Regions from separate parts of the Sphingobium chungangianum genome, predicted to be linked through region 3. Evidence: predicted binding sites of a transcription regulator. Region 3 holds the regulator's gene; each other region holds the start of a gene.
The links. The regulator LexA, encoded in region 3, represses DNA repair genes until DNA is damaged. The targets are predictions, from matches to a motif close to GTTCCNCNCTTGTTCT.
Positions count from the first base shown of each region.

Region 1: a site for LexA is predicted at 4,097-4,112, ahead of uvrA (excinuclease ABC subunit UvrA). Genes of this name have one in related genera too.
Region 2: a site for LexA is predicted at 3,612-3,627, ahead of ACWNC0_RS08200 (ImuA family protein). Genes of this name have one in related genera too.

Region 1 is NZ_CDRNIV010000006.1:675,398-683,043, forward strand. It holds gene ACWNC0_RS10340 (hypothetical protein) at 1-960, shown strand, start outside; gene ACWNC0_RS10345 (ATP-binding cassette domain-containing protein) at 1,127-1,546, opposite strand; gene uvrA (excinuclease ABC subunit UvrA) at 1,510-4,086, opposite strand; gene ACWNC0_RS10355 (UrcA family protein) at 4,567-4,932, shown strand; gene ACWNC0_RS10360 (hypothetical protein) at 5,143-5,376, shown strand; gene ACWNC0_RS10365 (hypothetical protein) at 5,484-5,732, shown strand; gene ACWNC0_RS10370 (winged helix-turn-helix domain-containing protein) at 5,776-6,141, shown strand; gene ACWNC0_RS10375 (hypothetical protein) at 6,664-7,212, shown strand; gene ACWNC0_RS10380 (DUF1993 family protein) at 7,372-7,646, shown strand, end outside.
Region 2 is NZ_CDRNIV010000006.1:261,021-268,666, forward strand. It holds partial or broken gene ACWNC0_RS08180 (response regulator) at 1-319, shown strand, start outside; gene ACWNC0_RS08185 (response regulator) at 400-756, shown strand; gene recA (recombinase RecA) at 859-1,932, shown strand; gene ACWNC0_RS08195 (sulfotransferase domain-containing protein) at 2,103-3,473, opposite strand; gene ACWNC0_RS08200 (ImuA family protein) at 3,633-4,448, shown strand; gene ACWNC0_RS08205 (Y-family DNA polymerase) at 4,345-5,940, shown strand; gene ACWNC0_RS08210 (error-prone DNA polymerase) at 5,937-7,646, shown strand, end outside.
Region 3 is NZ_CDRNIV010000006.1:885,011-892,656, forward strand. It holds gene ACWNC0_RS11400 (recombinase family protein) at 1-378, opposite strand, end outside; gene ACWNC0_RS11405 (ComEC/Rec2 family competence protein) at 370-1,638, shown strand; gene lexA (transcriptional repressor LexA) at 1,599-2,270, opposite strand; gene ACWNC0_RS11415 (hypothetical protein) at 2,423-2,575, shown strand; gene ACWNC0_RS11420 (molybdopterin molybdotransferase MoeA) at 2,624-3,808, opposite strand; gene moaC (cyclic pyranopterin monophosphate synthase MoaC) at 3,805-4,275, opposite strand; gene trpC (indole-3-glycerol phosphate synthase TrpC) at 4,272-5,063, opposite strand; gene trpD (anthranilate phosphoribosyltransferase) at 5,060-6,052, opposite strand; gene ACWNC0_RS11440 (anthranilate synthase component II) at 6,167-6,757, opposite strand; gene ACWNC0_RS11445 (DUF6766 family protein) at 6,876-7,277, shown strand; gene ACWNC0_RS11450 (hemerythrin domain-containing protein) at 7,342-7,646, shown strand, end outside.

The DNA of each region.
Region 1 (7,646 bases), 210 kb from region 3:
AGATACTTTGAATTTTGTTTCAAAGAAAATATATATAAATGTCATTTCTCAGAATCTTCTGATTCTTTGAAGAAGATCGCGTCCCACGCTGCCTATCTTCAAGTGTCCGAGACAGCATTTAGAAACCTGCAATCATTTTCTCAATATTCAAAAGCAGGAGGCAATGGCGCATCATCACGGTTTGGACTGCCGACCTCCTTTTACATAGAGAATCTGGAGGAGGATCAGGATGGCTGGGTGGACATCATTAAGCATGTAAATTTCTATCTACGGTATTTTGATAATAAATCCCCTCATATTGTTCTGCATGAGGCGCGTGGTGCTAAACTGCCTACTAAAGTGAGATATATAAATGGCGAATTTCCAAATAAAATTGTTTCTCGTGAGTTAAATGCCAACCTATTATCTCTTTGGTTAGCCGCATACGATCACGATATAACAACTAAATTTTTATTATATTATAGAATTCTGGAATACGTTAGCAGTCTATATCTTCAGAGTAAGCAGAGGCATGCGCTTTTAAAAATATTGCATTCGCCGTCTGCTCTCGCGTTGATCGATAAAACCTTGGACGATGTGGCTTCTATCGTGAGAGAGGATAACACTAGCGAAATCGATCGATATATAAAGATGTTCGAGGATCTTGTGAGTCCTGAGAAGATTTGGGCAGAAATAGAGTTCAACTCAGAAGCATTTACATCAGACGTGAAATTCGATGGAGGCCTTGAAATTAAACCGATTGTAGCGAATACTAAATCCATCGATTCGTTGGGTGCCAAGGGCATGCAATCGATTGCTCGGGCGCTTCGGCAAATTCGCCATGGGCTAGCTCATGGAGGGGAGGCTCAAGCGGGGAAAATTATTCTTCCTACACGAGAAAATTTTGAGCGGCTTATTCCATGGGTTCACCTAGCTATGGTGGCTGCGGGGGAGGTGGTCATATACGAGCACCTAGGATAAGGGTTGACATGTAGGATTTTAGCAACCAAATCCGCTTTAAAGAGTAAAGAGGTTTGGATTGAGATCCATTGAGGAGAGACCTCATGAACACTGGTGGTTAAATAGCGTCATAAGGTACAATAAAGGAGGGCTGTTTTCAGCCCTCCTTTTTTTGCCCGTTGGGCAATCACTCCGCCGCCACAGCCTCCATCCCCAACAACGGCGCAAGATAGCGCCCGGTGAAGCTCCGGGCGTTCTTCGCTACCTTTTCCGGCGTGCCTTCGGCGACGACTTCGCCGCCCTTGACGCCGCCCTCTGGTCCCATGTCGATGATCCAGTCGGCGGTCTTGATGACGTCGAGGTTATGCTCGATCACGACCACGCTGTTGCCCTGTTCGACCAGGGCGTGGAGGACTTCGAGGAGTTTGCGGACGTCTTCGAAGTGGAGGCCGGTGGTGGGCTCGTCCAATATGTAGAGGGTCTGGCCGGTGGCTCTGCGGGAGAGTTCCTTGGCGAGCTTGACGCGCTGGGCTTCGCCGCCGGAGAGGGTTGTGGCTTGCTGGCCGACCTTTATGTAGCCGAGGCCGACTTCGGCGAGCATGGCCATCTTGTCGCGGATGGGGGGACGGCCTTGAAGAATTCCACCGCGTCCTCGACGGTCATGTCGAGCACGTCGGCGATGCTGTGCCCCTTGAACTTCACCTCCAGCGTCTCGCGATTGTAGCGGGCGCCGTGGCAGACGTCGCAGGTGACATAGACGTCGGGGAGGAAGTGCATCTCGATCTTGAGCAGGCCGTCGCCGGTGCAGGCTTCGCAGCGGCCGCCCTTGACGTTGAAGCTGAAGCGGCCGGGCTTGTAGCCGCGCGCCTGTGCTTCGGGGAGCCCGGCGAACCAGTCGCGGATGTTGGTGAAGGCCCCGGTATAGGTGGCCGGGTTGGATCGGGGGGTGCGGCCGATGGGCGACTGGTCGATGTCGATCACCTTGTCGCAATGTTCAAGGCCGGTGACCTTGTCGTGGGGGCCAGCGACGATGCGCGCGCCGTTCAGGGTGCGGGCGGACGCGGCGTAGAGGGTGTCGATGGTGAAGCTGGACTTGCCCGATCCGGAGACGCCGGTGATGCAGGTGAAGGTGCCGAGCGGGATCGACGCGGTGACGTTTTGCAGATTGTTGGCGCGGGCGTTGTGGACGGTGAGCTTCTTGCCATTGCCCTTGCGGCGCTTTGTGGGGACTTCGATGCGGCGGGTGCCGTTGAGGTAATCCGCGGTCAGGCTGTCGCGGTGGGCTAGCAGTTCGTTGAGGGTGCCCTGCGCGACGATGGTGCCGCCGTGGACGCCCGCGCCCGGCCCCATGTCGACGATATAGTCGGCCATGCGGATCGCGTCCTCGTCATGCTCCACGACGATGACGGTGTTGCCGAGGTCGCGCAGGCGCTTCAAGGTGACGAGCAGGCGGTCATTGTCGCGCTGGTGCAGGCCGATGCTGGGTTCGTCGAGGACGTAGAGGACGCCTGAGAGGCCGCTGCCGATCTGGCTGGCGAGGCGGATGCGCTGGGACTCGCCGCCCGACAGGGTGCCGCTGGTGCGGTCGAGGTTCAGATAGTCGAGGCCGACATTGTTGAGGAAGCCGAGGCGCTCGACAATTTCCTTGAGGATGGCTTTGGCGATCTGGTTCTGCTGGTCGGTGAGGTGCGCGGGGAGGGTGGAGAAGAAGCCGAGCGCGTCCACCACCGAGCGGCGGGTGGACATGGAGATGTCCTCGCCCGCGATCTTGACGGCGCGCGCTTCGGGTTTGAGGCGGGCGCCGTGGCAGGTCTCGCACGGCATGGCGGTTTGGTATTTGCTCAGTTCCTCGCGCATCCAGGCGGAGTCGGTCTGGAGGAGGCGGCGGTTGAGGTTGCCGATGACGCCTTCGAAGGGTTTTTTGACCTCGTAAGATTTTTTGCCGTCTACGAACTTTAGCGTGACCGGCTTGCCTGCGGTGCCGTGGAGGATGATGATTTTGACCTCTGGGGGGAGGTCTTGCCACGGGGTTTCCAGGTTGAAGCCGAACTCCTTCGCGAGAGAGCCGAGGACTTGCATGTAATAGGGGCTGGGCGGGTTGGATTTGGCCCAGGGGACTATGGCGCCCTTTTTGAGGGTGAGATGTTCGTTGGGGACGACTAGTTCGGGGTCGAATTCCTGGCGTTCTCCGAGGCCGTCGCAGGCGGGGCAGGCGCCTTGCGGGGCGTTGAAGGAGAAGAGGCGGGGTTCGATCTCGGGGATGGTGAAGCCGCTGACGGGGCAGGCGAAATTTTCGCTGAAGACTATGCGGTTGTCGGGGATGCCGGCGTTTTTCATTTTTCCGGGGGTTGCTCCCCTCTCCCCGGCCTTGGTCAGAGGCACGTGACTCTGACCAACCCCTGAAGGGGAGAGGGAGTCTAGGGTGCCGTCCGCCAAATCCACATAGGCAAGGCCGTCGGCGAGTTTCAGGGCTTGTTCGAAGCTGTCGGCGAGGCGGGTGGACATGTCGGCGCCCACGGCGAGGCGGTCCACGACGACTTCGATGTCATGCTTGTATTTCTTGTCGAGGGCGGGGGCGTCTTCGATCAGGTACATTTCGCCGTCGATGCGGACGCGGGTGTAGCCTGCCTTCTGCCATTCCAGCAGTTCTTTCTTATACTCGCCCTTGCGGCCGCGGACGACGGGGGCGAGGAGGTAGAAGCGGGTGCCCTCCGGCAATTGCATCACGCGGTCGACCATCTGGCTGACGGTCTGGGCGCTGATCGGCTCGCCGGTCGCGGGGGAATAGGGGATGCCGACGCGCGCCCAGAGGAGGCGCATATAGTCGTAGATTTCGGTGACGGTCGCGACCGTGGAGCGGGGGTTGCGGCTGGTCGTCTTCTGTTCGATCGAGATGGCGGGAGAAAGGCCGTCAATATGTTCGACGTCCGGTTTCTGCATCATCTCAAGGAACTGGCGGGCGTAGGCGGAGAGGCTCTCCACATAGCGGCGCTGACCCTCAGCATAGATGGTGTCGAAGGCTAGGGAAGATTTGCCCGACCCCGACAGGCCGGTGATGACGATCAGGCTGTCGCGGGGTAGATCGACGTCCACGCCCTTGAGGTTGTGCTCACGCGCGCCGCGTACGGAAATTGTGGTCAGACTCATGGGGCGTGTTGTTCCAGATTTGTTCTTTGGGAGCAAGGCCGTTGCCGGGCTATGGGCGCGGATATGGGATAGCAGGCGGCGGCTCGCAAGCGGCCCATGCTTTCCAGCGCGAGCAGGCGGCGGGTCACCGAAAGGTAGAGCGATATTAACCGATCAGGTGTATAAGGGCCGCGACGGGAAAGCTGCGGCGGTGGCGTCTCGACTTCTGTAGATATGAGAGATCCCGGATAGCCCGACAGCATCCCGGATACGCCCCCGGCCGTCCCTTGCGCCGGGGGCGTTTTCTTGTTCGGCCATTTTCGACGAGTGGTGTTTTACGCTACGACAACAAGGCTTTTTGGGATCGACAGAGGCCGCTGGCCTGTTTAAATCTGCGCCCTGCCGGAAGGACTGACGGGTCCCAGCCTTCGCGGCTTTATCGCGGACCAGGTCGCCTGAAGAGCGACGAGTCCCAAGCAGTTCAATCGAAGGGGGACCATCATGACATTTTTTATCAATCGCACCGGCGGTGCCATGCTGGCGGCACTGTCTGCCACCGTGTTGATGAGTGCGGCGGCGCAGGCGAGCGTCATTCCGTTTGAATCCAACGGCCGTACGATCGATGTGCGCTATGACGATCTGGACCTGTCGAAGAAGTCGGGTCAGCAGGAATTGAATGCCCGTATCCGGCGCGCTGCGGTGAAGGTTTGCCCCGGCCGGACCATGCAGGATTTGCGGTCCTGTCAGATCGCGGCGGTGGATCATGTCCGTGAACCGGTCGCCATCGCGATCGCCAAGGCGCAGGGCAAGGATGCGAGCCGCTTTGCCGAGGTGGGCAAGGATAAGGTGCCTGGCGCGGGGAATTGAGGCTTTGCGTTTGAGGGGGAGGAGTGATCGGCTCTTCATCGCTGGCGTTGCGCTGGCCCACCCCCTAACCCTTCAAACGAGTCACGTGCCTCGTTTGAACGCTTGCGGGAGGGGGGACATTGAGCGCTGGAGGATGCTCTGGGAACCGGCCATCGGGACTGGCCGTTGATCCTGCGTGGCGCGCGACGTTCGTGCGCTGAGGAGAACAAGATGAGCGACAAGACCGATATTCGTCCCAACAGCCGTGAAGAAGCGCATGATGAGCGTCCCACGGATGCGCAGGACCATGCCGTCACCCCCGAGGAGCAGCTGGAGGAAGGGTTGATGGACAGTATGGATGCGTCCGATCCGCCGTCGGCCACCAAGCCGGGCGACCATGGCGACCCGGTTCCTTCGTCGGGATTCCACGAAGAAGAAGATGAGGATGAGAAGGCGGGGCGATAGACGGCGGCGATATTGGTGATATGATCCATGGGCGAGGCGAACCGGATCGGCGGTGGCCGGGCGGTTCGCCAAGCGCATGACGCTGCAAGGTGAGAGGAGCCTTATTGATGCCGACTTCCGCTACTCCCGCGATCGAACGCATTGCCCGGGTGCTGGCCGGACGCCAGCTGAGCCTGAATGGCGAGGGCGATGATCCCCATGCGGCGGGCGCGGTGGATGCGAGCTGGCAAAACTATCTGGATGATGCCTATGCGATCCTCCACACGCTGCGGGAGCCCGATGAGCAGATGGCGCAGGCGGGCGACGTTACTGTGTGGCGCAGCATGATTGGCGCGGTGTTGGAACGGCGAGCCTGACGCAGCGATTGGCGGGGCGGGCTGCCCATGCCATAATGGGCGGATGAGCGGCCCTGCACTGAAGATCAAGATACAGCTTTATTGTGGTGACGAGATCGCCATGGGGCCGGGCAAGGCCGACCTGCTGGATGCGATCGCCAGCGAGGGGTCGATTTCGGCGGCTGGGCGGAAGCTGAAGATGAGCTATCGGCGCTGCTGGATGCTGGTGGACGTGATGAACCGATGCTGGTCCGCGCCGCTGGTGGCGACGTCCAGCGAGGGCGCGGTGCTGACGGATTTGGGGCTTAGCGTGCTTGCCCAATATCGGGGGTTGCAGAAGGCGGCGGCGAGTGCGGCGGGGCGGTCGCATTGGCCCGACCTTGCACGCGAGTTGCGGGGCGAGCCGTTGCCGGTTCAGGCGGACGAGTGAGGAGGATGCGTCGGCACTTGGGCATTGCGTAGGATGCCGGGGGTGGCGTGGTTTCGCGGGTTCTCAACGGGATGTTGCTTAAGGTTTTGCGTTTTGGGGCGTGGCTGGTGGCCGCGCCCTATTTTGGTTCACGCGGAGGCGCGGAGGCGCGGAGGCGCGGAGGTCAGGCGTCAGCTTTGTCCTTGAGGCGAGGCTTGGGAGCTGGATAGAGGTTAAGTCTGGGGCGCTCGCTTCGCCTTCTGATTGTGCTTCCGTATCGCTGCCGTTGCGCGTGATATATTTTCGCGCGGAGAACGCAGAAGGCGCAGAGGGAGGGTTTGCGGCTTGCCGTTGCTTAAGGACCCGATGCTATTTGGTAAGGGGGCTTTGCTGCCTCCTTTTATCGCTTTCACAAAAATTACATGTTGCGACGCACAAGGAAAAGTGATTCCCTGTAGTTGTCGGCAGAACCGGCGCTTAAGCTTACAGTAACCATGTTGGGCGCATGTTCTGCTGATCGACTTGAAGTCGGAGGGCAAGAGCATGGGCACCAATGCAAGACCGGCTGACGGGGCAATCACCCTGGCTGAATTGCGCGAATTCGCCAGTTTCCCGTCTGCCACGCAGCGCTATATCCGCCGGTCGCTGGACATCGGCCTCCACCGCCGCGACGCCATGAAGCTATGGTCGCGCGACATGGTGGAGGAAGCGAGCATCCGCGCGCAGGCCCGCATCTACGGGCGGCTGGATGAGATCAAGGCGCGGGTGCCCGATGACAGCGGGCTGGACCAGATGGAGCCGTTCATGGCGCCGCTGGTGACGATTTCGGCTTTCGATTTGGGGCAGGACAGGCTGAGCAGCTTTTCGGCCTACCGGTTTTTGTATGAACGGCTGTTGGGGGCGGGGGCCAGGCCGTGGTTGCCGGGCGCGTTCTGCGCGGCGGCGAGCTTGCCGCATCTGCATCCTGAGAAGCGGCGGGCGCTGTTGCAGTCGATCAGCGAGGCGGCGGCGACGGCGGTGGGGTGGTCTAACCGGGAGCCGACCTTCTATCCGGAGTGGGTGGAGAAGGTGGATATGAGCAAGGCGAATTGAGCTTTTGCTGGCGTTCCTCCGGGGGAGGGGCGATATGATTGAAGCGAGGCGGTGGCGGCCGTGAGGATTGCCGCGCCTTCGAAATGTTATGCTTCGATCGCCGCTTGACCGCAGAGGCGAATGCCATAGCTTTGCACCGGCTTTTTTTGAGGGTCTGCGATGTCCTACGCTCTGTCCGCCCGGATGACCTTCGACAACATGCTCGGCAGCCTCGATCACCTTGTCGGGAAAGCTATCGATTCTGGGATGACGGATGATGTGCTCGCGGAGAGACTGACCGACGACATGTTTCCGCTGGAGATGCAGTTTCGCGTGGCTCTGAACCAAGTATTGCTGGCACTGAATCAAGTCGCCGGGCAGAGCGTCGCACTCGAAGTTGTATCGTATAAATCACTCGCGGAGGTTGCCGAACGCATTGCGGTGGTTCGATCGCT
Region 2 (7,646 bases), 620 kb from region 3:
CGCCCTTTCGCGTCAGGGCTACAAGGTGCTGACCGCCAATGATGGCGAGCAGGGGCTGGAGGTGCTGGCGAGCGGTGAGAAGATCGACCTGCTGATTTCCGACGTGGTCATGCCCAATATGGATGGCCCGTCCATGGTCGCGCGGGCACGGGATACGCATCCCGACCTGCCCGTGCTGTTCATGTCGGGCTATGCCGAGGAGCAGCTGCGCAAGTCGATCGACCTTGCCAATGTCGCCTTCCTGCCCAAACCATTTTCCGTCAGCCAGTTGGCGGAGGCCGCCCGGGACGCCTTGGCAATGGGTGCAGTGGCGGAATGAACTTCTTGAACGATCAGGCGTTTATGCTGGTCCGCGCGCCGATGATAAGATAGCGAGCGTAACGAAATAGGGGATCGCACATGTCGGACGGCAAGACCATCCTGGTGGTCGAGGATGAAGCGATGATCGGCATGATGCTGGAAGATTATCTCGAAACATTGGGATATCGCCTGTATGCCATCGCCGTCTCGGTGGATGAGGCGTGTGAGCATGCGCGTCAGGGCGGCTTCGACGCCGCATTGGTGGACTGCAATTTGCAAGGTGAGAAAAGCTGGCCGGTCGCGGACTTGCTGGCGCAAAGCGGCATCCCCTTTGTTTTCGCGACGGGCGGCATGGCTGATGATGTGCCGTCAGGGCATTCGGATCGGCCGACTTTGGCAAAACCTTATACGATCGGCGCCGTTGAGCGGGCGCTGACGAAGGTTCTTTCCGCTTAAATAGGAAATTTCCGTTCGCCTCTTGTTCTTTGAGAACAAAGCGGATACATGGTGGCCAAGGCGCCACTTAATCGGCGCTTCCGCTTGACAGGGGATAGGCCGATGACAGCAATGCTCTCACTCATCGATTCCAAGAAGACAGGGACAATGGACAGACAGAAAGCATTGGAAGCGGCCCTTTCCCAGATTGACCGCGCCTTCGGTAAAGGTTCGGCCATGAAGCTGGGCAGCCGCGAGAAGATCGAGATCGAGGCGATCTCGACGGGATCGCTGGGGCTCGACATCGCGCTGGGTATTGGCGGCCTGCCCCGCGGCCGCATCATCGAAATCTATGGCCCTGAAAGCTCCGGCAAGACCACGCTGGCGCTGCATGCCATTGCAGAGGCGCAGAAGACCGGCGGCGTTGCGGCTTTCGTCGATGCTGAGCATGCACTCGACCCCGCTTATGCCAAGAAGCTGGGCGTCGATATTGACGAGCTGATCGTGTCCCAGCCCGATACCGGTGAACAGGCTCTGGAAATCGTCGATACGCTGGTGCGGTCGAACGCCATCGACGTGCTGGTGATCGACTCCGTCGCGGCGCTGGTGCCCCGTGCGGAAATCGAAGGTGAGATGGGCGATAGCCATGTCGGCCTGCAGGCGCGCCTGATGAGCCAGGCGCTGCGCAAGCTGACCGGCTCGATCTCGCGTTCCAAGTGTCTGGTGATCTTCATCAACCAGGTCCGCATGAAGATCGGCGTCATGTACGGCAATCCGGAAACGACGACGGGCGGCAACGCGCTCAAATTCTATGCGTCGGTTCGCCTCGACATCCGCCGTACTGGCCAGATCAAGGATCGCGACGATATCGTCGGCAACGCGACCCGCGTGAAGGTGGTGAAGAACAAGGTGGCGCCGCCGTTCAAGCAGGTGGAATTCGACATCATGTATGGCGAGGGGATTTCGAAGATCGGCGAGATACTCGATCTGGGCGTCAAAGCTGGCGTGGTCGAAAAGTCGGGCGCCTGGTTCTCCTACGACTCCGTCCGCATTGGCCAGGGTCGTGAGAATGCCAAGACCTTCCTCAAGGAAAATCCCGAAATGGCGGAGCGCTTGGAAAAGGTGATCCGGGGCAAGACCGAAGAGGTTGCCGAAGGAATGATGACCGGACCCGAAGCGGAGGATGATGGCGAATAAGCACGGCTAATGCCTGCGGCCGGATCAGCCGCAGGACAGCCGCGCGGCTCTGCCCGCCTTACGTTTCACGCACTGAAAAGGCCCGCCCGCGCATTTTCGCGGGGCGGGCCTTTTACCGTTATAAAGCGCGACTGGGCGAGGCTTGCTCAACAGGGCCAGATGAACATTGATCAGCGGCTGGGGCTTATCATTCCTGCCGGTTTGAGGTCGGAGGGCGGATTTTTGGCGTGGCTCCGCTGGCGTCTTTTGCTCTGCTCGACGGCGAGCTTTTTCTTGAGCCGTACGCCCTGAAGACCCCAGTCTCCAAAATGTACGGCAGCCAGGAATATGAGGAGGCCGTTCATGAACAAGGCGATGGTCAATGGCAGCGCCAGAAAGACGTCGAGTATTTGTTCGGTGGGTGTTTCCACAGGCCCCACCCGGTCGATCCCGAACAAGGCGAGGCCGTCTTCAAGGGAATGACCATCCCATTCTCGCCGGAAAAGCCATTCGCCTACTTCTATCGCCAGAATGCTCGGGGCGATGAGCATGGCGGCGAGGCCGATCATGACCATCGCTTCGCTCAAGAGCTGTACGCCAAGAGAGGGGAGGCGGCGCTTGGTTGCAGGATCATGCACCTGCCTTTCGGGCGCTGCGGATTGCGATATCTCGATCGGTCTCACAGTGGATGACGAAGGCGGGTCCGAAAAGCCGTATCGATCCAGCTTGACCAACATCCGGCGGTTCAACTGAGACTTGCAGCTATCCTCGATGAATTTTTGTTGCTCGATCGTCAGTTCCTGACGGAAGCTGTCGGATTGTCCCTTTCTCATCCGCAGAGCATCTGAATCCGATCGGTCATATTCATGGCCGGGAATGCCCTGGGCGAGTTCCAATGCCTTGAGTTTTTCGAAGGATGAGTTTTCCACCGCATATCCAAGAGCACGGCTATTGACGGGCTCATCCAGGAAATTGAGCATCTTTTCGACTTCTGCCTCCGTTTGAAGCAGTAGATCCTCATAATATATGATGTGATGATCATGCCGTTCGAGGCCATTGGCCCAGCTATTCATATATTTAATATAGTGCGGCAGGCCCCTATTCTCATCCATGAGAAAATCATCAACGCTGCCTTGAAACGACATCTTGTGCCGAGTCACATGGTGATAGTCGGAAATGAGTACGGCCCGCGGATCCCGGATCAGGAATATGATGGGAAGGCGGCCGGGCAGGGTTGGTTTGAAGCGCAGATGGGTGGAAGGGATGAGGGGGAAAGAGGCCTCCTCCGACCTGCGGACAAAGGCCGGTATGCCGCGCACCGGATCCAAGTCGAAATTGGGAGCAAAGGTGAACATGCTCTGGGTCGTAATGGGCGGATATGCACGCGACGCGAGGAAATATTGCGCCAGGATAAACCTGAGCCAGGTCCTGCCCGACTTCGGATAGGAGGCAAGGAGCGCGGTCGCAGCGCTGGAAACCAGACGCAGGCTGCGAGCCGAAGCGATACGGCGCGCCAGAATGAAGGGCGCATGAGCCAGCGAAGCGATGTGGGGCGTGTCCATCAACACAGATTAGCTTGGCAGAAAGCCGGGTGTGAAACTTTTCCGGATGATGGCCAATGTGTGTAAGAAGCTGAAACCATCCTCCCTTTTTTCTGATGGCAGCCAAGTTGATTGACAGGGGATGCGCTATCGTCGAAAAGAACATATAGAGAACATTCTATGGTGGATTCGGTGAACAGGCTTGCAGCCCTCAGGCGGCACATTGCATCACTGGAAGGGATTCCGGCCGTCAAAGCAGATGCGCGTATCACGACCGGGCATGCGGCTTTTGATCAGGCATTGCAGGGTGGCCTTGCCAGAGGTCGGGTGCATGAATTGTTCGGAAATGCTGAAGATGAGGGCGCCACTGCCGGTCTTTCCCTGATCCTTGCCCATCTTGCGGCGCGTGAGGCTCCTCTGTTCTGGTTGCGCCTTCCAGATGGAACGGCGGGACAACCTTATGGCCCGGGGCTCTCCGCGCTTGGAATAGATCCAGCCCATTTGCTGATCGGCGTGATGAAGGATGAGGCGCTGCTGCTGCGCGCGGCGGTCGATGCGTTGCGATGCCCGGCGCTGGGCGCGCTGGTCATCGAACTGCGCGGGCGCGCGCCGCTGCTGGACCTGACGGCAAGCCGCCGCCTGGCGCTGGCGGCGGAGACGTCGGGGGTTACCGCCTTCGTGCTGCGGATCGGCGGCGATCCGGTTCCGAGCGCGGCGGAGACACGGTGGCGGGTGGAGGCTGCGCCATCCGTGCCGTTGCCGGGCAATGCGCCGGGCATGAGCGCCTTTTCACTCCACCTGTTGCGCCGCCGTTCGGGGGCAGACGGCATGACATGGCGGATGGTGTGGAATGCCGAGCGGGGAGATTTTGGAAAAGAGTGCGATGAACGCCATGAGCATGGATGGGCAAGCGGAGGACGCGCTGAGGGGGCGGCGCTACCTGGCGCTGTGGTTCCCCTTCCTGCCGGTCGATCGGCTGCGCATCGCGCGGCCTGACCTGTGGCAAGCGCAGGCCGGTGCCGGGCCGGTCGTCATCGTGGAGGCTGTGCGCGGGGCCATGCGTCTTGTGACACCGGATGCCGATGCACTGGCTCTGGGCCTGAACGCGGGCATGACGCTGGCCGATGCACGGGCGCAAGAGCCCGATCTTGTCAGCTTCGAAGCGGATCATCATGCTGATCAGGATTGGCTGGAGCGGCTGTGCGATGGGTGCGCGCGCTATACGCCTGCGGCTGCGATCGATCCGCCGCATGGGCTGATGCTGGACATCACCGGCTGTGCACATCTGTGGGGCGGGGAGGAAGCCCTGGCGCGCGAAACGGTGGACCGGTTCGATCGGCACGGCATGGAGGTGCGCCATGCGATAGCGGGCACGCCGGAAGGCGCGCATGCGCTGTGCCGTTTTTCCGCAGGGCCAGCGCCTGATGAGGAGGCTGCTTTGCGTCGCCTGCCGGTCGAGGCGCTGGAGCTGGAGCAGGAGAGCGGGGTGGCGTTGCGGCGCGCGGGGCTGCGCACCATCGGCGATCTTGCCGCCCGTCCAGCCGCGGCACTGGCCGCGCGCTTTGGCGAGGAGGCGGTGGATGCGCTCCATCGCCTGCTGGGTCTGGGGCATCGGCCGCTTAGCCCCCGCCGCCCGCGCCCTGTCCTGCGGATCGAGCGCCGTTTCGCCGAGCCTGTAGGCAGCACCGCCTATGCGCTGCAACGGGTTGAGGAGATGGCGGCCGAAGCGGGCGAGCGGCTGACCGAGCGGGGCGAGGGCGGGCGGCGGTTCGAGCTGTTGTTCTTCCGCACCGATGGCCTCGCCTTTCCGCTGCGGGTGGAAACCGGCCTGCCGGTGCGCGATGCGCCCGCGATCATGCGGTTGGTGCAGGAGCGGATCGACAGCCTGTCCGATCCGCTGGACCCTGGATTTGGCTTCGACATGTTGCGCCTTACCGTGCCGCGGACCGAACCGATGGCCGCGACCCAACTGGCGCTGGAAGGGGGCGAGGCAAAGCGCGAGGAGGCGGTGGCTGCACTGGTCGACCGGTTGTCCGTCCGCGCTGGCCGCAACCGCATCCAGCGTCTGGAGCCGCGGGACAGCCATATTCCCGAGCAGGCGCAGCTTGCGCTGCCTGCGATCGAAAGCCGCACCCCGTCCAGTTGGCCGCGCCAGGGAGAACCCGGCGACCCGCCGATGCGCCCCATTCATCTGTTCGACCCACCCCAGCCGATCGAGGTGGTGGCGGAGGTGCCAGACGGCCCGCCCCATCATTTCCGCTGGCGACGCAGCGCGCATGAAGTGACCCGCTATGAAGGGCCGGAGCGCATCGCGCCCGAATGGTGGAAGGCGAAGGACGGTGCGCTGGCGGGCGAAAGCACAGGCATGACGCGCGACTATTACCGGATCGAGGATGCGCGCGGCCGCCGCTACTGGATTTTCCGCCATGGCCTTTACGGCACGGAGGCGCGGCATCCCGGCTGGTACATCCACGGCCTGTTCGCATGAAGCGCGGCAAGGGGCCTGATCCGTCCAAGCCCAAGTCGATGGATCGGCGGGAATTGGATGCGGTGGAAGCGGTGCGGGAAAGCGCGCGGATAAAGGAAGCACGACCTCCTCCGCCGCGCAGGGCTGGGTCCGCTTTTGCAGAGTTGGTGGCCGCCACCAACTTTTCCTTCCTGCGAGGCGCGTCCCATGCCTCGGACATGGTGGGGCAGGCGATCGACCTCGGCCTAAAAGGACTGGGAATCGCCGACCGCAACACGGTCGCGGGCGTGGTGCGGGCATGGTCTGCGCTCAAGCGCGCCCCCGAAAAGGCGCGGACCCGCTTGCTGGAAGCAAAGAAGGAGGCTGGGCAGCCGCTGGAACTGACTGAGGAAGAGGAGCAATCGTGCCAAACCGACCTCAAACTTGTTGTCGGCGCACGACTGGTCTTTTCCGATGGCACTCCGGACATCGTCGCATATCCCTCGACCCGGCGTGGCTGGGGGGAACTGACCAAGCTGCTGACGGTGGGTAATTTGCGATCGATGAAGGGCAACTGCATCCTCACCTATGAGGATCTGACCGCCTATCTCGATGATCTGCTGTTGATCGTCCTGCCGTCCTCCACCGCCACAAAGCAGGCGGCCCATCGAAAGCCGGTGGAGTATGAGTATGACGACAGGCCCTCCAAGGAGGCGATCCGGCAAGGGCATTTGAGCCTGGTGCCGCCGCCGCGTCCTGCCGATCTTAAATCCTATCTTCGGCGGCTGGCCCGATTGGCGCCAGGCCGGATCTGGCTGGGTGCGGCGCTATGCCGGGATGGCCGGGACGCGCGCCGGATCGCGGGCTTCAAGTGGCTTAGCGCACGCACCGGCGTGCCGCTGATCGCGACCATGGACGTGCTGTATGCCAAGCCTGACGAGCGGCCCTTGCAGGATGTGCTAAGCTGCATCCGCGAAGGCGTGACGATCGGCAAGGCTGGACGTTTGCTGGAGGCCAATGCCGAGCGGCACATGCATGCGCCCGAGGAGATGGCGCGGTTGTTTCGCGACTGCCCTGAAGCTCTGGCCGAAAGCATGCGCTTGCTTGGCAAAGTGCGTTTCAGGCTGGATCAGCTATCCTATGAATACCCCCATGAGCCTGTGCCCGAAGGTTGGACGGCGCAGCAATGGCTGGAGGAACTGACCGTATCGGCCGCCCATGCGCGCTATGGCCCGCATATTCCGGCCAAGGTGCGCAAGTTGCTGGATGACGAGTTCGAGCTTATTCGCGAGCGCAATTATGCTTATTATTTCTTGACGGTTTACGACATCGTCGCCTTTGCCAGAATGAAGGGCATATTATGCCAAGGGCGTGGATCGGCAGCCAATTCCATGGTCTGTTTTTTGCTGGGAGTCACTTCGGTCGATCCGGAACGGCATGAACTGCTCTTTTCCCGCTTCGTGTCGGAAGAGCGGGACGAGCCACCGGATATCGACGTCGATTTCGAGCATGAGCGGCGCGAAGAGGTGATGCAATATATCTACGATCGCTATGGCCGCCATCGTGCCGGGATCGCCGCGACCGTTATCCATTACCGATCACGCAGCGCTGTAAGGGAGGCGGCCAAGGTATTGGGGCTTAGCGAAGATGTGGTGGCGCGCCTGTCGAGTACGGTATGGGGCAGCTATTCGGGCGATTTTCCTGAAGCGCGGATAACCGAGGCGGGCTTTGACCTTCACAATCCGCAG
Region 3 (7,646 bases):
CTCAAAGGCTGGATAAATGCGATTGCCATCCACCGTTGCTACGGTAACGCCATTGCGCGTCAGCATCGTGAGCAGCGGTAGAACCTCGTCATATCCCTGACGGCTTATGCGGTCCAAATGCTCCACGATAAGCACATGGCCATTTTGGAAGTAGCCAGCTTCCGCCTGCTGCTCAAACTCGTAAAATGCGCCACCTTGTTTGCGGTTAGAACCTGAGAAAGCGGAGCGGCCTTCATCTCGCAAAATGCGGGTGGCGTCTGTTTCCCAACCATGCTGCTTCGCCATTTCCTCGCACAAGCGAAGCTGGCGATCCATGCTGCTGCCCTTGCCTTGTTCAGCGTTTGAGAAGCGGGCGTAAATTGTGGCGGGTTGGGTCATCTTTTCTGCCTACGCCCAAAGGGCTTAACGGGTTGCTACTCCTATTACACTACGACGGGCGCGGAGGTGCCGACAGTTCGATCTTGCGTCGCGGCACTGCTGGTGCTGGGCGGGCTTGCGCTAGGGCGCGAGGCTATCACCTTGCGGCTGATAGCCGCCGGTGCACTGGTGGTTCTGTTGGCATGGCCAGAGGCGCTGGCGGGGCCAAGCTTCCAGATGAGTTTCGCCGCTGTTATCGCCATTGTTGCCTTGGGCGAGCATCACCGCTTTCGGGCGTTCGCGGCATCCCGTGAGGAACCAGCACTTCGGCGACTGGGGCGTCACCTTGCCGTCCTGCTTCTCTCAGGCTTTGCGGTGGAAATGGTTCTGGCGCCGATCGCGTTGTTCCACTTTCACAAGGCTGGGATGATCGGCGCTTTCGCAAACCTTGTGGCTATTCCCCTGACGACCTTTGTCGTCATGCCGCTGGAGGCGTTGGCCCTGCTGTTGGATGTTGCCGGTCTCGGGGCTCCTGCCTGGTGGTTGACAAGCCGTGCGCTCGATCTGCTGCTGCTGATCGCGCATTGGGTGGCGGCAAGTCCATGGGCGATCGTCACTGCGCCGTCCGTGCCCAACGTGATTTTCGGGATTATCGTGCTGGGCGGCCTTTGGTGCCTGCTGTGGCGAAGCGCTTGGCGATGGGCGGGAATGGTCCCCGTGACGCTGGGGATGGCCATCATCGTGATGAGTTCGCCTCCCGACATTCTGGTGACCGCGGATGGGCGCCATGTGGCCGTCCGGGGGCAGGACGGCGACATGGCTCTTCTGCGCGAACGGGCCGGAGATTTTGTCCGCGATATGATCGCAGAGAGTGCAGGCTATGGAGGTCCACTGGGCGCTCTTGCAGACCTGCCTGAGGCGCGTTGTTCCATGGACTTGTGCATGGTGGCCCTAACCGGAGGAGGGCGCATATGGCAGCTATTGGTGACGAGAAGCGGGGTTGTCGTACCCAAGGACATCCTGGCACGCGATTGCGCGCGCGCCGACATCGTTATCGCTGACCGCCGCCTGCCGCCATGGTGTCGGCCCCGCTGGCTGAAAGCCGACCGGCGGTTGTTGGCACATACCGGCGGGCTGGCGATCGATCTTGATGGAGGAACCGTGCGAACCGGGAAAACAGTGGGCGACGCACATCCGTGGGTCGCCCGCCCTTTCTATTTACCGTCGCGCCGCCGATCCGATCAGTTGTACCGCCGGAGCAGACCAGCCAGCTTTCCTTGAATGCGCACCTGCTGCGAATCGTAGATTTGCGGCTCATAAGCATTGTTGGCCGGATCGAGCCTGACCTTAGGTCCCTGGCGATGATAATATTTCAGCGTCGCCTCGCTATCCTCGATCAGTGCGACCACGATTTGTCCCTCGCGCGCGACTTCAGTGCGCTGGATCAGTGCAAAGTCACCGTCGAGGATGCCCGCATCGATCATCGAATCGCCCGAAACCTCAAGAGCATAATGGTCTCCGGCACCCAATAGCGCCGCAGGAACGGACAGCATATTCTGTCCTTCCATGGCTTCGATCGGGACGCCTGCGGCAATCCGACCGTGAAGGGGGATGTCGATCACGTCGTTGGCTGCAATCGGGGGCTTGGTCGATAGTTGCGGCTTGGGTGTTGATGCGACCTTAGGCGCGCGATGCATCGCTTCAGGAAGTTTCAAAACCTCCAGCGCTCGCGCCCGATTTGGCAGGCGGCGGATGAATCCGCGTTCTTCCAGCGCATTAATCAACCGGTGAATCCCGGATTTCGATCGAAGATCGAGCGCTTCCTTCATCTCCTCGAACGAAGGCGAAACCCCGCCTTCCTCGAGCCGCGTTTGAATGAAGCTGAGCAATTCCTGTTGCTTGGGCGTCAGCATGCCGACTTATCCTCCATAGAACGGATGGAGAACGCATAGGAAACGTAAGGAGGCAAGTCAAGCAGGGTTGCGCCAAGCGTAACGAAAGGAACGGACCTGCGTCACAGCCGTTCAGTAGCGGCCTTCCCAAAGAGGGTGAATAGGAGAGTAAGATGGCGAACCAGAACGATCAGGACAAACAGCGCCGCCAGCAAGGTGGTGACCGCTCAAGCCAGGGCGGCCGTCAGCAGCAGCAGGAAAATCGCCAGGGTCAAATGGGCGAGAGCCGCAAGGACAAGAGCGATCACAGCAAGCAGCAGCGCTGATCTACGTTCGGTTGAATCATGGGGAGGGGCCGCTTTGCGGCCCCTTTCTCATTGCCAGAGCGGAACGATGGTTACTTTGTCGCCTACGGCAGCCGGAGGTGAATCGGCCGGTCGAAGGATCAGGCAGTCCGCTTGAGCCAGGGCTGCGGTAGCGGCGCTGTCCTGCGAGGTAACCGAGACCAACCCAGCACCAGTGAGGTAGGCGCGAAGATAGTCGTCGCGCTCTCCTGTCGCTGGGAGTGGGGCGGCGAGTTCCGCGATCATTGTACGCGGGAGTGGGCTAGCGGCTCCGGCCATGTGCCGGACGAGCGGCAGCAGGAACAGCGTTGCGGTCACGAAGGCGGATACGGGATTGCCTGGGAGGCCGAGGAATAGGGCGTCGCCCAGCGTTCCCGCCATAAGCGGCTTGCCGGGTCGCATGCGAATCTTCCAGAAATCCAGAGTGCCGCCTGCCGCCTGGAATGCGGGCCTCACCAAGTCGTGATCGCCGACCGAGGCACCTCCGGTCGAGACGATGATATCGGCCCCGGCGGCTTCTTGGAGCGATCGGACCATTGCGTCCAGATCGTCGGAAACGATGCCGACGTCGATAACCTCCGCGCCTGCCTGACCTAGCATGGCCGCAAGCATGGGCGCGTTGGAGGACGGCAAGCGGCCAGAGGGCGTGGGCGCTCCCGGGGGAACGAGTTCATTGCCGGTAGAGATCAGGGCGATGCGCGGGCGGCCGCCGACCGGGAGGGTTCCGTGGCCCCCAAGAACGGCGAGAGCAATCTGCGCGGGACCCAGTGGAGCACCGGCAGGCAGCAATAGATGATTTGTGCCAAAGTCGCTTGCCGCCGGGCGCACATTTCGTCCTGTGGGTAATGGAGAGCCGAGGGGATGCACGAGCTGGCCGTCCAGCTGGGCATCTTCCTGGATCAGGACGGTATCGGCGCCTGGCGGAAGTGGTGCGCCAGTGAAGATGCGGCAGCATTCCCCCCGAGCCAAAGTAGAGGGAAGGGAGCCGCCCGCCGTGCTTTCAGCGGTTAGGCGCCAGGGGCCAGGCCATTCTGCCGCACGAATGGCATATCCGTCCATCGCCGATAGATCTGCCCAAGGCTGATCGCGCAAGGCGACGACGTCGCGTGCGAGCCATCGGCCTACACAGTTGAAAACCGGGGCGTCCTCTTCCGGCAAGCGGCTACCCAGCGCAAGCAGGCGCGCTTGAGCCTCCGCGACCGGGAGCAGGCTCATGCGACGCGCCAGTCGCCCGACTTGCCGCCCGACTTTGCGAGCAACCGGACGTTGCCGATGATCATGCCCTTATCGAGCGCCTTTGCCATGTCATAGATGGTCAACAGCGCCGCAGAGGTGGCGGTAAGTGCCTCCATCTCAACGCCAGTTTGACCCGCGCTTCTGGCGGTAGCCGTGACGGTGACGCCTTCTGTTTCCAGATCGAAGTCGATAGCCACCGAGGTCAGGGCGATGGGATGACAGAGGGGGATGAGGTCGGAGGTCCGCTTTGCCGCCATGATGCCTGCCACTCGCGCTACCGCGAGGACATCGCCTTTCTTCACCAGTCCTTGCGCGATGGCGGCCGCCGCTTCAGCGCTCATGCCGATGTGGCCGGTTGCGATGGCTTCACGGGCGGTCACGGCCTTGGCGGAAACATCGACCATATGGGCCGACCCATCCCCATCAAGATGGGTGAGCTTGCTCATGCGCCGGTCAGCAGCGCGCGGGTGGCGGCTTCGACATCGGGCTGGCGCATCAGGCTTTCGCCCACCAGGAAGCAGCGGACGCCATGTTCGGACATGGCGATCAGGTCGGCATGGCTGCCAAGGCCGCTTTCGGCGACGAAGGTGCAGCCTTCCGGCGCGTGGCCGACCAGTTCATAGGTGCGGGCGAAGTCAACGCTGAAGTCTCGCAGGTCGCGGTTGTTGACGCCGATGAGGCGCGAGCGGAGCTTGAGCGCGCGTTCCAGTTCATGAGCATCATGGACTTCGATCAGTGCATCCATGCCAAGGCCGAGGGCGGCGTCTTCTATCTCGGCCATCTGGCTGTCGTCCAGCGCGGCAGCGATGATGAGGATGGCATCGGCTCCGAGCGAGCGGCTTTCCAGCACCTGCCAGGGATCGACCATGAAATCCTTGCGCAGGACCGGCAAAGCGCAGGCGGAACGGGCGGCCATGAGATAATCGTCATGGCCTTGGAAATAAGGTTCGTCCGTCAAGACCGACAGGCAGGCGGCACCAGCGGCGGCGTAGGCCTGAGCATGGGCGGGCGGGTCAAAATTCTCGCGGATAAGACCTTTCGATGGGCTGGCCTTCTTGATCTCCGCGATGAGCCCAAAGCCCGAGCGAGCGGCGCTGTCCAGTGCCTGGCGGAAGCCGCGCGGGGGTGTCTGCTCGGCGGCGCGGGCGTGGAGCGTCGAGACGGTGATCGCTGCCTTGCGGCGGGCCACTTCCTCGCGTTTCGTGTCGCAGATTTCGATCAGCTTGTTCGTCATTTATAGGCAATCCAGCAATTGAGCAGCGCGTTGGCGAGTCCACGGTCGATGGTTTCGGCAGCTTCCTCGACACCTTCGCGCAGATCGGTAACGGCGTCCGCTACGAGAAGGGCAGCGGCTGCGTTAAGCAGCACGGCGTCGCGATAGGCGCCCGGCTCACCCTGAAGCAGGGCACGCAGGGCGGCGGCGTTATGAGCGGGGTCACCGCCGCGTATCGCCTCAACCGGGTGCGTAGGCAGTCCGGCGTCGGCCGGGGTGAGGCGGCGCATTGCGACGATGCCCTGCGCGGTGACTTCGGCGACGTCGTTGCCGCCCGCGAGGGACAGTTCGTCGAGGCCCTCATCACCCGAAACGATCATGGCGCGATCGACGCCAAGTTCCGCCAGCGCCTCGGCATAGATGGGAACATAGGCGGGGCGGGCGATGCCGACTAGCTGACGGCGCACACCGGCAGGATTGGCGAGCGGACCCATCAGGTTGAAGATGGTGCGCTGGCCGATGGCCTTGCGGATCGGGCCGAAGCGTTTGAGCGCGGGGTGATGCTTCTGCGCGAAGAGGAAGCAGATGCCGAGATCGGCCAGCGTTGCCTCCGCCGTATCGGCGACGCGATCAAGATCGAGGCCGAGCGCTTCGAGCGTGTCGGCGGCCCCGGCCTTGGATGAAGCGGCGCGGTTGCCATGCTTGGCGACGGGCACTCCGGCGGCGGCTACCACAAGACTCACTGCTGTCGAGACGTTGAGCGTGTGGTGGCCATCTCCGCCTGTGCCGCAGACGTCGATTGCGCCTGCGGGGGCGGCGATGGGGATCATGCGCGCGCGCATGGCGCGGGCGGCGGCGGCGATCTCTGTTGCAGACTCGCCGCGCTGAGCCATGGTGACGAGAAAGGCGGCGATCTCCGCCTCTGGCAGGTTGCCGTCGAACAACAGGTCGAAGGCGGCGGCGGCCTCGGTTGCGCTCAATGGCGCTGCGGGATCGGGCAGGCGGGTCATCGCCTTTGCCTTAATCACGACGCCGCGCCGGAGTCGAGGGGAGGGTGCGGGAAAGTCTTTCGCACATGACATAGCGAAGCCCTGTGCTTCGTTCGCTCCGCCGCGAAACCGAAATCAGGCGGCTGCGCGCTCCTTTACCGGAATCCCGGCGATCCGCATGAAGTTCGCCAGCATCTCATGCCCGTATTCGGTCGCGATGCTTTCCGGATGGAACTGGACCGAGTGGATCGGAAGGCTTTGATGGCGGAAGCCCATGACTGAGCCATCCTCGCTGGTCGCATTCACGATGAGGCTCTGCGGAATGTTATCCACGATGAGCGAATGATAACGGGTCGCTGTGAAGGGGGATGGAATGCCCTCGAAAAGCCCCGTTCCGTCATGGGTGACGGGGGAGGTCTTGCCATGCATCAGACCGCCCCGAACGACTTGCCCGCCGAAATGCTGGCCGATCGCCTGGTGGCCGAGGCATACGCCCAGCAGTGGTGCGCCCGCGTCGGCGGCGGCCGCTACGAGTTCAAGGCTGACGCCCGCCTCATTGGGCGTGCAGGGACCGGGCGAAAGCAGGAAGGCGCTGGCGCCGCTGGAGAGGGCCTGGCCTGCCGAAATGGCATCGTTGCGGACGACCTCCACCTCTGCGCCCAACTCCATGAGGTAGTGGACCAGGTTCCAGGTGAAGCTGTCATAATTGTCGATGACGAGGATCATGGGACCATGGCTATAAACAGCGAAGCGCGCCGGGCCAATCGGAATCGGCACTGGCAGCTGGCTGAACCGGCGACATGCTTTTGCGTTGTCCCTCCGGAGCGACATGAGGGAGGATGGTATGAAGCGCTACGCCTATGGTTGGATCACGGCCCTGTTCTTTCTGGTGTCGATCGTGGGTCATTGGGTGTTTGGCTGGTGGGCCTATGTGGATGACGCAAAGACGCACGGGCAGGTGCCTGAACTGGCGGCCTATGCCATCGAGATGGGCCGGGATACGTTCGAGAATTGGCAGTCGGAATTTCTCCAGCTGATCTGGCAAGTCGTAGGCCTGGCCTATTTCCTCTATGTCGGTTCGCCAGCCTCCAAGGAGAATGACGACCGGTTGGAAGTGAAGGTCGACGAACTGCTGAAAATGGCGGGGGGCAAGGATGCCGAGCGGTTGATCAACGAAATAGACAGCCGTTATCTGCGCGCCGGTGGTCATGCGAAGCCGCACGGTCAGGATCTGGGCTATGAATGATAGCAGGGAACCCGGAGGCCTGTCAGCCGCTTCTTGACGATATGTGTTCGTGAGGAGGACGGAAATGGCCAAAGCTGAGTTTACCGATGCGATCGCCCTGTTGAAAGCTGATCACCGCAAGGTCGAGGACCTGTTCGAGCAGTTTGAAAAGGCGAGGGCCGCAAACCGGAAGCAGGAAATCGCGCATCAGATCTGCACCGAGCTGAAGATTCACACGACGATCGAGGAGGAGATTTTCTACCCCACCTTTCGCGGCAAGATCGAGGACGACACGCTCGATGAAGCCTATGTCGAGCATGACGGCGCGAAGGTGCTGGTGAATGATATCGAGGCCGGATCGCCGGAAGATGATTTCTACGATGCCAAGGT